Regions from separate parts of the Pseudoalteromonas sp. NEC-BIFX-2020_015 genome, predicted to be linked through region 1. Evidence: predicted binding sites of a transcription regulator. Region 1 holds the regulator's gene; each other region holds the start of a gene.
What was found. The regulator sigma-54, encoded in region 1, starts transcription at its own class of promoters, with help from an activator protein. The targets are predictions, from matches to a motif close to GTTGGCACGNNNNTNGNNT.
Positions count from the first base shown of each region.

Region 1 (3,199 bases):
GTCAAAAGATTAATGCCAAAAGTATTACATACGACATGGACCAACAATTAATTAGCGCTGAAAAAGATGAAAATTCAGACGAACGAGTGCATACAATATTAGTCCCAGTAAACACTAAAAAAGATAACGAAAAAGGTCAGCCATGAGCACATTAAAAGCTGAGTTTTTAGCAAAAAGTTATAAAGGCCGCCAAGTAGTAAAAAATGTAGGCTTAGAAGTCAGCGCTGGCAGCATTGTTGGCTTACTTGGCCCTAATGGCGCAGGCAAAACCACCACTTTTTACATGATTGTAGGATTAGTGCCAAGCGACAAAGGTCAAATAAGCATAGATGATAACGACATCACCTTATTGCCAATGCACAGCCGTGCACGTTTAGGGATTGGCTATTTACCGCAAGAATCTTCGATATTTCGCAAACTGACCGTTTACCAAAACCTGATGGCGATACTCGAAACCCGTAAAGAGCTAAATAAACAAGCTCGTGAAGAAGCGCTTGATGGCTTACTTGATGAATTTAGCATTCAGCACATCCGTGATAGTCAAGGTATGGCATTATCTGGTGGTGAACGCCGTCGCGTTGAAATTGCTCGCGCTTTAGCCGCAAACCCTAAATTTATCCTGTTAGATGAGCCTTTTGCTGGCGTTGATCCTATTTCGGTGTTAGATATAAAGAAGATTATTGAACATCTTAAAAACCGTGGGATAGGCGTACTTATTACCGACCACAATGTACGAGAAACCCTTGATGTTTGTGAAAAAGCCTACATAGTTTCTCATGGGGAGTTAATTGCATCAGGCACTCCTGAGCATGTACTTGCCGACCAAACAGTCCGCGACGTTTATTTGGGTGAGCAATTTAGGCTATAAAGCCACGCCCGGCTAAGGTTCTGCTAGACTTAATTATGACAACAATAAAAGGATTGTTAGAGATACATGAGGCAATCACTCCAGCTGCGCATGGGCCAGCAACTTACAATGACACCACAACTACAACAAGCTATTCGTTTGTTGCAGTTGAGCACATTAGATCTTCAACAAGAGATCCAAGAAGCACTAGATAGCAATCCATTACTTGAGGTCGATGAAAATGACTTTGGTGATGAATCAGGTGGTAAGAACGAACAAAAACAAGATACTGATGATCAAACTGTCAGTGCCTCTGCTGATGACACGCCAAGTGAATACGAACAAGAAAGCAGTGAAGCGCTAGCAAAAGATACCGTAAGCGACGAAATGGCGATGGATGTTACATGGGATGAATACATGAGCGCCGCACCAAGCTCTTCATCAGGGCCAATGCCTGAAGATGAATCTATTTATCAAGGCGCTTCATCTGAAACCCTCCACGATCACCTTATGTGGCAACTACAGCTGACACATTTTAGTCCGACTGACGAAGCTATCGCGATAGCCATTGTCGAAGCGGTTGATGACTCAGGTATTCTTACATTAAGCTGTGAAGACATTGCTGAAAGCCTAAACAAAGGTAATAACGAAGAAGAAATTGAACTTGATGAAGTTCAAGCGGTATTAAAGCGTATTCAGTTATTTGATCCGGTCGGTATTGCTGCACGCAGCCTACCTGAATGTTTATGTATTCAGCTAAATCAATTTGATCCTGCAACGCCTTGGATTAGCGAAACAAAAATGATTTTAACTGATCATATCGATTTATTAGCTAGTCGCGACTATCGTACTTTGATGAAAAAGACTAAGCTAAAGGAAGATGAACTAAAAGAAGTAATGACACTCATCCACAGCCTTAATCCAAAGCCTGCGGATACCATAGTTCGAGAAGAGTCAGAGTACGTTATTCCCGACGTGTCAGTGAAAAAAATTAAAGGCCGCTGGGTGGTAGAGCTCAACCCTGATAGCATGCCAAAAATTAGAGTTAACAGCCAATATGCGGCGATGTCGCGCTCTGTAAAATCGAGCACTGACAGCCAATTTATTCGCTCTCATTTACAAGAAGCTAAATGGTTTATAAAAAGCCTAGAAAGTCGTAATGACACATTACTCAAAGTAACGAACTGCATTGTTAAACAGCAGCAAGGTTTTTTTGAGCATGGCCCCGAGGCTATGCGACCTATGGTATTAAACGATGTTGCTGAAATGGTTGAAATGCATGAATCAACAATCTCCCGGGTAACAACCCAGAAGTACATGCATACACCACGTGGTATTTTTGAGTTAAAGTATTTTTTCTCAAGCCATGTCAGTACCGAAAATGGCGGAGAATGCTCATCGACAGCAATTCGTGCACTCATAAAAAAATTGATTGCAGCAGAAAACTCAGCTAAACCATTGAGTGATAGTAAAATTGCAGATATATTGGCAGAGCAAGGTATCAAAGTAGCTAGACGAACAATAGCAAAGTACCGTGAATCGCTAGCTATTCCACCGTCAAATCAACGTAAAAGCTTGATTTAAGGCGTAAAACCACAAGAAGGAAAATGCTTATGCAACTAAATTTAACTGGTCGTCACGTAGAAATTACTGATTCATTAAGAGACTATGTAAACAATAAGTTTGCGAAGCTTGAGAGGCATTTTGATCACATCAACAATGTCCATGTTATTCTTGACGTAGAAAAGCTCAACCAAAAAGCAGAAGCAACATTACATGTCAGTGGCGCAGAGCTATTTGCCTCAACGCAGCACCAGGACATGTATGCCGCGATTGACGGGCTCATCGATAAACTCGACCGTCAAGTTATCAAACACAAAGAGAAGCACGCTCGACACTAACACTATGAAACTAAGTTCACTTACTTGTCAGGACTGCAGTAAAGCTGCGGTCCTTTTTAATAGCAAAAAACGTATCCTCGAATTTATCAGCCAATTGGCTCATGAACGGCTTCCTCACTTATCACAACAAGACATATTGAGTGCTCTATTAAATAGAGAAAAATTAGGTAGTACAGGTATTGGCCGTGGTATCGCGATCCCGCATGGTCGCATGAGTGGCGCACAAGAACCACTCGCTTTAATTTTAGTAAGCGAACAACCAATCAATTTTGATGCCATTGATAATCGCCCCGTCGATATTTTTGTTGCACTCATCGTACCTGATGGTGACAGTGAACTTCATTTAAAGACGTTAGCTACAATTGCTGATAAACTCAACGACAAAGAGTTTTGTAAACAAATACGTAGCGCAAAAACAGACCAAGATCTATATCAAGTCATTGTTGAACAG
Region 1 is NZ_JABCJL010000024.1:27,148-30,346, reverse strand. Features, by position in the region: gene lptA (lipopolysaccharide transport periplasmic protein LptA) at 1-146, shown strand, start outside; gene lptB (LPS export ABC transporter ATP-binding protein) at 143-868, shown strand; gene HH219_RS16225 (RNA polymerase factor sigma-54) at 935-2,431, shown strand; gene hpf (ribosome hibernation promoting factor) at 2,461-2,748, shown strand; gene HH219_RS16215 (PTS sugar transporter subunit IIA) at 2,753-3,199, shown strand, end outside.

Region 2 (3,199 bases), on a different contig from region 1:
AAATTGGGTAACACGTTATAGAGTTACCGCAGTTAACTTCTCTAGTAACGCGAGCACCATTTTTGATGAGTTAATTGAAGCGGTTTCTAGATATTCTTCAAATGATTGTGGTGACTCTTTGCCTGCAATGTCAGACATTGAGCGGATCACAACAAATGGTGTTTCAAGTGTAAAGCAGGCCTGCGCAATAGCTGCGCCTTCCATTTCTACGGCAAGCATTGTAGGAAAGTCAGCGCGGGCTTTATCAATACGTACAGGGTCACACATAAATGAATCGCCTGTGCAAATTAAGCCAATCAACGTTTTAACGTCACTAATGCTTTCAATACTTTGTTGCGCAGCGTCAATTAGCTTAGGATGCGCGGCAAAACCCGCTGGCATTTGTGGCACTTGGCCAATTTCGTAACCAAATGCGGTTACATCAACATCGTGATGACGAACTTCAGAAGAAATAACAACATCACCCACGCTTAATGACGGATCAAAACCACCAGCAGAACCCGTATTGATCACGCAATCAGGTTTAAAGTTATCAATTAACAGTGTTGTTGCAATACTTGACGCTACTTTACCAATACCTGATTGGACTAGAGTAACAGTGTTACCTGCTAGCTCACCAGTATAAAAAGTAAAACCTGCTTTAGTTAGAATTTGTGGATTTTGCATCGCTTCACGCAAAATTTTAACTTCTGGCTCCATTGCGCCAATAATACCAACATTCATAATTTAAAATTCCTCGAATTAGATGGCTAGATTATACTGCAAAAATGGGAGTAGGGTAAAACAAACAAAAAATGCGAGCCTAAACTCGCATTTTGTTTTTACAGATGCTGCTATATTTCAGCTAGTGCAGTCGAATGGGCTTTTGCTTGCGAAGGAGATAACACTGCTGGTTTGGTCACTCTATTTCGGCTTGGGCGAATACTCGGTGCAGCAGGTTTGCCTAATTTAAACATAATGGCGTCTCGTACTTCGCTTGGGCGATAACCCGATTTTACTTTCATACGAATATGCGGGATACCAGCGGCCTCTAATGCACCATTTACAAACCAATCGCGCTGCGCTTTGTGGCCATCTTTATTTGCATTGTTAACTAAGTCAACAGCGGCAACGATAGTCATTTTTTCTTTATCGATTAATACGTAATCCAGTTGTTTGTTCTTTGCTTTAGCAATAGCTGCACGTTTTGCTTTAGGCGATAAGCCATGTTTGCAATCAATGATATCAATTAATTTAACGCGGCTAACAATCTTGTATTGATCGCCAACAGCACGTTCTAAAAGATTTAAAAAGGCACTTTCAACTTGCGTAAATACACTTTCTTTACGGGTGAAAGGGTAAGGGTTTCCGCCATCATCGGTAAACTTTGACGCAACAACAGATGCCCCTACGACTAAAACTAAAATTGATAATAAAGCGAATTCCATACGGTAACTCCACAACAACAAATTGACACTGTAAATTACAAAGCAATTTGTGTGCCTAAGTGTTGTGGTGTTACGTATTTATATTAAACGGGTATGGTTTATATTAAGGTTGATAACCATTGGCAACGCCTTTAACTGCAATTGCAACAGCATCATGGGCATGCAGTGACTCGTAATGATTTATTTGTAACCAGTAATCAGCGTATTGTTCACTTTCTAGTACGGCTTTTATTTTCCGTGCCGCATCTTCGCAAAACATCAGGTTTTGACCGTTTAAGCGAGCAAACTCTTGCTCATCTTCACGTTTAACCGCAGCCTGAACAGGGGTTTTAAGCTCATTTTCGAGTGTATCTACCAGGCTTAAAATATCAAATTCAGTAATATTACGATCTAACTTAATTTTGACGTTAGCAATAGAGCGTTGTGAGTGCGGCGTTGCGATTATGCCATCTGTACTACCAAGCCAATTAATTACTTCTTCGTGATTAAGTGGTTGTTGGTTAAATTTTTCCACAAAGGCATTTTGAATAAGTTGGCGCGCTAGTGCCGCTGAGCATGGGCATGTTGACGAATAAGTTACATCAAGGCTTAGTTCAAAGCTAAGTTGCCCGCGGTCAATTTTTGCCTCTAGAGTGATAGGGTAGCTTTTCCAGCCAGCTTTACCGCTTAATAGTGACTTTCTGCGCAGTGGAAGCTCAAATTTAAATTCAATTTTTGCTTGATCACTTAACCCTTCATGGCTTGAAATAAAAGTATCCAAAGCTTGTGATAGGGTACTAGGGTTAACATGTTGTTCGGTAGATAAGGTATCTAATGCTAAAAACAATCGCGACATATGAATGCCTTTTGCATCTTCTTTGTGAAGATTAACAAAGGCGCGAGCTTTTGCATTAACGTTTACAGGCGCAAGACCCCGAGATTCAAAAATAAACGGCAGTTCAATATCGGCCATACCAACCCAGTCTAATTTACCAGTTTGTAAGGCGGGAGCCGTATCTGCTATATCGGGCATGTTGGTTTGCATTGCAAGTCTCGTTGTTGGCAATTGTAAAGCGCAGTATTTTACACGAAATAATTTAAAAATACGTGGTAGATGAAAATTTTCTGTTTTCGTCGCGGAACATGAAAATTGCTAATGTAAAAATGCTAAAATATGCGTAGATGTTAGTTATTTTTGATAGCTACGAAGTTTGCCAAGTTTAAACGCATAGCCAAGAGACAGATTTATATATGATCGATTCTTCTTTGAGTCCCTGGGCTCGAATACTTTCCAGTTCCATTACCCGATTCGGTGAACTTAAAACCGCAGCAATTTGCTATGCGTTATTAATAGTGGTGTCGTTGATTTTATCTTGCATGTTTTATTATGTCGCTGTTGGCGAGGTAATGTTAGTTGATATATTTGCCGTGGTTTTTTTTACTGCGGTGGTTTCTCCTATTATTATAAGCGTGCTGATTAACTCTATACGTCAGCTAGATGCATCCTATGCTTATTTAGACACGGCAACTAAACAAGAAAAGCTTTTAAATCAAACGCTAAAAGATAATATTAGTCGCTTGAATATTGAGATAGATGAGCGGAAAATGGCTTTTCATGCCAAGCATCGTGCAATCGAAGAGCTCAGACACGAAATTGCAGAGCGTAAAAAGACACAACAAGAGCTCGCGCAACAAGGTATGTTATTACGATCTATTGTCGACTCCTCTCCTGATTTGTTTTATTACCGAGATAATAATGGCGTTTTTGCTGGGTGTAATAAAATGTTTGAACA
Region 2 is NZ_JABCJL010000019.1:81,672-84,870, forward strand. Features, by position in the region: gene HH219_RS14550 (cobalamin biosynthesis protein) at 1-14, opposite strand, end outside; gene mtnN (5'-methylthioadenosine/S-adenosylhomocysteine nucleosidase) at 16-723, opposite strand; gene HH219_RS14560 (DUF2726 domain-containing protein) at 834-1,427, opposite strand; gene folE2 (GTP cyclohydrolase FolE2) at 1,531-2,451, opposite strand; gene arcB (aerobic respiration two-component sensor histidine kinase ArcB) at 2,658-3,199, shown strand, end outside.
Region 2: a site for sigma-54 is predicted at 1,468-1,486, ahead of HH219_RS14560 (DUF2726 domain-containing protein). Genes of this name have one in related genera too.

Region 3 (3,199 bases), on a different contig from region 1:
ATAGTGATGCCTGGTATTAGTGGCTATGAGGTATTAATTCAGTTAAAAGAAAATCCATCAACTCAAGCTCTCCCCGTTATTTTTATTTCGGCCAATACAAGTCATGATGATGAAGCTAAAGGGTTTGAACTAGGTGCTATGGATTATATTGCAAAACCTTTTAGCCCTACAATTGTAAAAGCTCGTATCAGAAACCAATTACTTATAAAACAGAAAAATGACTTACTTGAAATGCTAGCATCCATTGATGGTTTGACGGAAATCCCCAATAGACGTTATTTGGATGAAAGCTTATCTCGGGAGTGGCGACGAAGCCGCCGAGCTGGAACCCCATTATCAGTTTTACTTATGGATATAGATCACTTTAAACGTTACAACGATTGTTATGGCCACCGTGCTGGAGATGACTGCTTGAAACGTATTGCGCATGCATTAGTGGGCGAATGTGAGCGTGCAAGTGATTTTGTTGCGCGTTATGGGGGAGAAGAGTTTGCTGCAGTGTTACCCGATATGGGAAAAAATGAAGCGTTGCAGTTTGCAAATAAGTTAAGAAATGCGGTGAAAAAATTAAATATACCGCATAAGGCATCATTAAATGCTGATCATATAACAATAAGTATTGGTGTTGCGACAACAGAGTGCGGCCAAGTATATGGCGAACATACACTGTTAGAAGAGGCTGATTTAGGGTTATATCAAGCGAAAGATGCTGGTCGAGATATCATTGTTGCGCGTGTCATTCGAACGCAATAATAAAAGAGCCAGTTAGGTTTTTTAAAAGCTTCCAATGTTGTAGTTAGTTAAAATAAAATCATGGGTAGATTGTTATCTACCCAGCGCAATATACCCAAAGCACCTCAAGATGCAGAATTCAGCGTTTCACAAGTGCCTGTGAACCGCTCAATGGGTTAGTTTAAAAGCGATTTATACTGCGTTACTTTTATAAGGGGTTGATTTTAAAAATAGAACCACTATTACTTGCAACTAATGTCTTGTCTAAATCGCTTTTAATTCCAACGACCCTCGCATCTTGAGGTGGTTTAGGTAGATAATACCAATCTGCATAAATATTTGAACAATTTAACGAATTAAATCACGCTATAACGTCGTTAAAAATTTTTTATTTAGAACAACTAGATATAAAAATTTCTGCCTAGGTATAGCGCAATTTTCTTGTCGTTAAATAGACCCCATATCTACGCAGATTGGTATAAATGTTAGTTAAGTGATTTATAGATGGTATCGCCCACCCCAATGAGTTTCTCATTTTTAAATACAAGCGCAGTGCACTCATCTTTGGTCATTTTACCGTCAGAGTGAATGCTGTGAGTGGCGTAAAATAACACCTGATACACATCATCATTCTTTTTTAACAGCTCAGAGAAGTTAGGCGTTTTAAGTTTACTTAAAACAGATTGATAACTGCTATCTAAATCAATATTTGCAATAGCCTCTCGATTATATTTGTGGTGCTTTTCCCAGCTAGATGTATCACTGCCTGCCCAATGTGTTTCTGCTTCACCATCTGATACTGCAATAACGCATCCAGTTAAAAATGGTATTGTAAGTGCTGCGATTAAAAGTGTTTTTTTCATTATATTTGCCCTGATGCTAAGTACGGTATTTATTATTGAATATTTAGCAAATAGCTGGCCAAGTTTTTAGCTTGTTTAAAATCAGTGTGTTAGGTTTTTTGAAACCATATACGATGTGTGAATAGCATATGGCTTGGTATTTATAACTAATAATTAGTCTATTAGACCAGTCTATTTCGGCTCTCACCTTGGCTAAATGCACTGATATTCAAGCTTATCTGTTTAACTAGGCGAATGATTGACTCTTCACTGGCCCATGCAATATGAGGGGTTAAAATTAAGTTATGGCCTTGATAACCTGCTAGCGGGTTAGTGTCAGTGGCAGGCTCCTTCGTTAACACATCAACCCCAGCTGCGGCAATTTGATTCTCAGCGAGTGCATGGGCTAAGTCAGCTTCATTTACAATACCGCCTCTGGCTGTATTAATTAAAATAGCACAGGGCTTCATCATACTTAGCTCTTCTGCGCTAATTAGATCTCGGCTTTCATCAGTTAAAGGGCAATGTACGCTAATAATATCAGCGCTTTTTATTGCTTGATAAAATTCAGTGCGGCCTTGCCTAACGGGATGGTTTTTACGCTCAGCAAGAATGACGTGTGCGCCAAATGCATTGGCTACAGTTGCAACGGCTTTACCTAATGAACCATAACCAATAATCGCTAATGTTTTACCCGCAATTTCGTTAAAACTATAATCAAGACGGCAAAACATTTGGCTTTGCTGCCACTGCCCCTGTTGGCAATCATTAATATAGCGATGTGTATTACCGAGCAAGTTAGTAATTAATGCAAAAGTGTGTTGAACAACGCTAGGTGTAGAATATCCAGCTACATTGGCGACTGCAATGCCAAGCTCTTTCGCTGCGATTAAGTCGACATTATTTGTGCCAGTTGCTGCAACGCAAATAAGTTTAACTGCGGGGAGTTGTGCGAGCGTCTCGCGATTAAGTACAACTTTATTAGTGATCAACACATCGGCATTTAGGCTATGAGTAATAACTTGCTCAGTGCTCGTTAGAGGGTAGCTTTTAAACTTACCAAGCTCTTGAAAAGGCTTAAGTGAAGTGCCTGCTAAAGTATCGCTATCGAGTAGAGTGATATTCATACTATTTCCTTTAAAATAAAAATTATAAATACTTGACCTTAGTGTGTGCTCTAAGGTTTATAGTAAGTAAAAGTTGATAAAAAATTCATTGGAGACGATGATGAAAATAGGCGAATTTGCAAGCCAGTTAGGTGTCTCAACAGATACATTAAGGTACTACGAAAAGCATGCTTTGTTAACGGCTACATCGCGGACACAATCTGGGTATCGTGATTATAGCCAGTCAGACTTAAAACAAATGAAGTTTATTTTACGCGCAAAGAATGTCGGTTTTAGTTTGTCAGAAATTAAAGAGTTACTGCAAATTAAATTTCATAAACAGCAGCATTCATGCCACGAAGTTAAAAATTTAACCTTACAAAAGCGAGATCTTGTTGCAGTGCGCATTGCTGAATTAACGCGCTTTCATCAGTCATTATCTGTTTTAGCTGACAAATGCTGTGGCGGTGAAGAGCCCGCAGATAACTGCTCTATATTAACTACTTTGGAGGATATCGA
Region 3 is NZ_JABCJL010000004.1:34,406-37,604, forward strand. Features, by position in the region: gene HH219_RS04225 (diguanylate cyclase) at 1-753, shown strand, start outside; gene HH219_RS04230 (DUF3192 domain-containing protein) at 1,218-1,595, opposite strand; gene HH219_RS04235 (D-2-hydroxyacid dehydrogenase) at 1,757-2,701, opposite strand; gene zntR (Zn(2+)-responsive transcriptional regulator) at 2,802-3,199, shown strand, end outside; gene HH219_RS04245 (SO_0444 family Cu/Zn efflux transporter) at 3,199-3,199, shown strand, end outside.
Region 3: a site for sigma-54 is predicted at 1,640-1,658, ahead of HH219_RS04230 (DUF3192 domain-containing protein). Genes of this name have one in related genera too.

Region 4 (3,199 bases), on a different contig from region 1:
TTTAAACTGCCTTCAAATGCAGCATACTTTTTACGTACATCACGGAAGTAAGCGGCAATCTCTTCGAGCTGATTCAAATCAAGTTCAGTATCGCGCTCAGTTCCTTCAACTATAGAAACAATGGTCTCTGTTGCACTGTGTCCATAAGTCATACTCATTGAGGAAATAGCGGTATCAAGCATATCGATGCCAGCATCAATCGCTTTTTGATAGGTTGCTGTACTTAAACCTGTTGTTGCATGACATTGCATTGCAATTGGTATAGAAACCGTTTCTTTTAAACCTTTAATCAACTTTTCAGCATCATATGGGTTAAGTAAACCTGCCATATCTTTGATACAAATTGAATGACAACCAAGATCTTCAAGCTGTTTTGCAAGTGTTAGCCACATCTCCAGTGTATGGACTGGGCTTACTGTGTATGAAATTGTACCTTGTGCATGGGCACCAACTTTGATTGCGGCTTTGATTGCCGTTTCTAAATTACGCACGTCATTCATTGCATCAAAAATACGAAAGACATCTACACCATTTTTATGTGCACGCTCAACAAATTTTTCTACCACATCATCAGCATAATGACGGTAACCTAAAAGATTTTGACCACGTAACAGCATTTGTTGCTTTGTATTCGGCATTGCTTTTTTAAGGGCGCGAATACGCTCCCATGGATCTTCTCCTAAATAGCGAATACACGAATCAAATGTTGCACCGCCCCATGATTCGATCGACCAATAACCTGCATCATCAAGTTTTTCAGCAATAGGTAACATGTCATCTAAACGCATACGCGTTGCTAATAATGATTGATGAGCATCACGAAGTACCAGTTCTGTTAGTTTTAATTTAGCCATAAGTCACCCCTTATAATTTTTGTTTATTTTTGTACTGAGCGATGGCAGCACTAATTGCGGCAATGTGTGCATCTGGCACACCTTGCGCTTTGATTGATGGCGCACGAGCTGGTACATCTATAGGTTGCTCAAAACGACTCGCCACCTTAGACATTAATACAATTGCTGAAATCAACAATGAAAGAAAAACAAAAACGCCCACCATGCCTGTTGCCATCAAATTTGCTGCTGTCGCTAGTAACTCACCTATATTCATACTCTGCCCCTTTATATATTCAATACCTGATAGTTAACAAAGCAACAAAAGCAGGTAAAAAACCACTTTATATAAATAACTATGCAACAATCATATCAAAGTAATTAACCACTTCCAACACTTTGTAAATTGGTAAAACCAATTAATATAAAGCTAACATACCCACATTAAATTTAACACCCGACAAATCGCTATTATTTTTCAAGATATAGATGATAAAAATAGCGAATATAGCCAAAACTTATAAGCTATAGAATGCAAAGCTCCATCCCTATTTATGCAGTCTCTATATTTGATAATATTTCTTTTCTAAAAACCACTTAAATTAATTGGTCTTACCAATAGCATGGTGATTTTACATTCCTTTTTTTACTTAAGAACAAGTTACACATAAAGCGTGTAAATATTTCCTATGAAACTGATCCCTATAACGAATGAATAATCAAGCGATTGATTTTAAAGGACTTTAATATTGGCATGTAAATGGCATTATCTAATATGTACAAATTAACCAAGGAGAAAACAATGTTACGCTGGACAATTACATTTTTAGTTATTGCACTTATTGCTGCAGTGTTAGGTTTTGGTGGCATCGCAGGTGCCGCAGCAGGAATTGCTAAGATTATATTTTTTATCTTTTTAGTATTGTTAGTTATCTCTCTTGTATCAGGCGCACTACGTGGCAACGTGCCCAAGTAGCTGAGACAAAGTAACGCAACAGTATTACCACTATATTTATTTACAAGGAATTACATTATGAAATCTACAACAGTAAAAACAGCCGTTATCGCCCTTTTCGCTAGTTTTTTTATTATGGGTTGTGAAGACAATCACGCAGAAGAAGCAGGTGAGCGCATAGATGAAGCTGTAACCGATGTACAAAACAAAGTCGAAGACGCCTGTGAAAAAGTAAAAGAAGGTGTAAATGCTGAAGAAACAAACTGTTAACACGGTAAGTTTTAAATAATAATAAAAACGACTCTCTTGAGTCGTTTTCACTTAAGCCATTGTTAAAAAACAAATTACTACGAATAACCCCCCACCAAACGAACAAACACAAAAGCAACACTCTTTAAATTTTAGTAAAAAATTTGTAATACCTGATTTAGTTACTATATATTGTAGTGGCTAAATTAATGTCCCCTAAAAGGAACGTTGCAGTATTTGGTATAATCATTATAAATACTTGGGAGATTACAATGTTAAAGAATAAAATATCGCTTGCCGTAAAGCATGCGTTTAGCGCAGGTGTTGTTTCAACTGCACTTATTTATGCGCCAATTTCAGCGGCGGAAGAAACTAAGGTAGACAAAGACTTAGAAGTCATTTCAATTACTGGTAGTCGTATCAGACAACCTGGTGCAGTGTCAGCCAGCCCTATTATTTCAATTGGTGAAAAAGAACTTGGTTTTCAACAAGAGCCTGAAGTTGAGCAAATATTAAGAAGCTTACCTGCAACGGTTCCCGGAGATGGCAGTAACGCGAATAACGGTTCTGCAGGAGCTTCAACCATCAACTTAAGAGGTTTAGGCGCCGAACGATCATTAGTATTAATGAATGGTCGCAGGATGATTCCATTTAACTATGATGGTGAAGTTGATACCTCTGTAATTCCTAGCGCACTTATAGAAAGAATTGACCTTGTTACTGGTGGTGCGTCTGCTGTATATGGTTCAGATGCAATAGCTGGTGCTGTAAACATTGTACTCAAAGATGACTTTCAAGGAGTTGTTTTTGATGCAAAGCATTCAGAAACAGGTGAAGGTGATGGCGATAAAGACAGCTTTAGCTTAACTTTAGGCTCAAACCTTGCCGATGATAAGGGCAACGTTGTTTTATCTCTTGGCTGGATGAAACGTGATCAGATTTTACTAGGAGACAGACCCTTAGGCTTATTAGGGATTGAAACGGGAAGCGGCGCCAACTATCAAGAATTTTTAAATGGCGAGCCTCCAGTTCCAGCACCTGATGCTTGTAGTGGTCCAAACTCAGTTGAAAGTGGTGGTTCGACTACCGCATTCCCAACTCGGTTTGCAATTGTTGGTGCTGGTGATACTGGAAGTGGTCAGTTTAGAAACGATGGTACCTT
Region 4 is NZ_JABCJL010000019.1:68,705-71,903, reverse strand. Features, by position in the region: gene oadA (sodium-extruding oxaloacetate decarboxylase subunit alpha) at 1-854, opposite strand, end outside; gene HH219_RS14510 (OadG family transporter subunit) at 865-1,110, opposite strand; gene HH219_RS14505 (DUF1328 family protein) at 1,636-1,809, shown strand; gene HH219_RS14500 (hypothetical protein) at 1,867-2,058, shown strand; gene HH219_RS14495 (TonB-dependent receptor) at 2,310-3,199, shown strand, end outside.
Region 4: a site for sigma-54 is predicted at 1,582-1,600, ahead of HH219_RS14505 (DUF1328 family protein). Genes of this name have one in related genera too.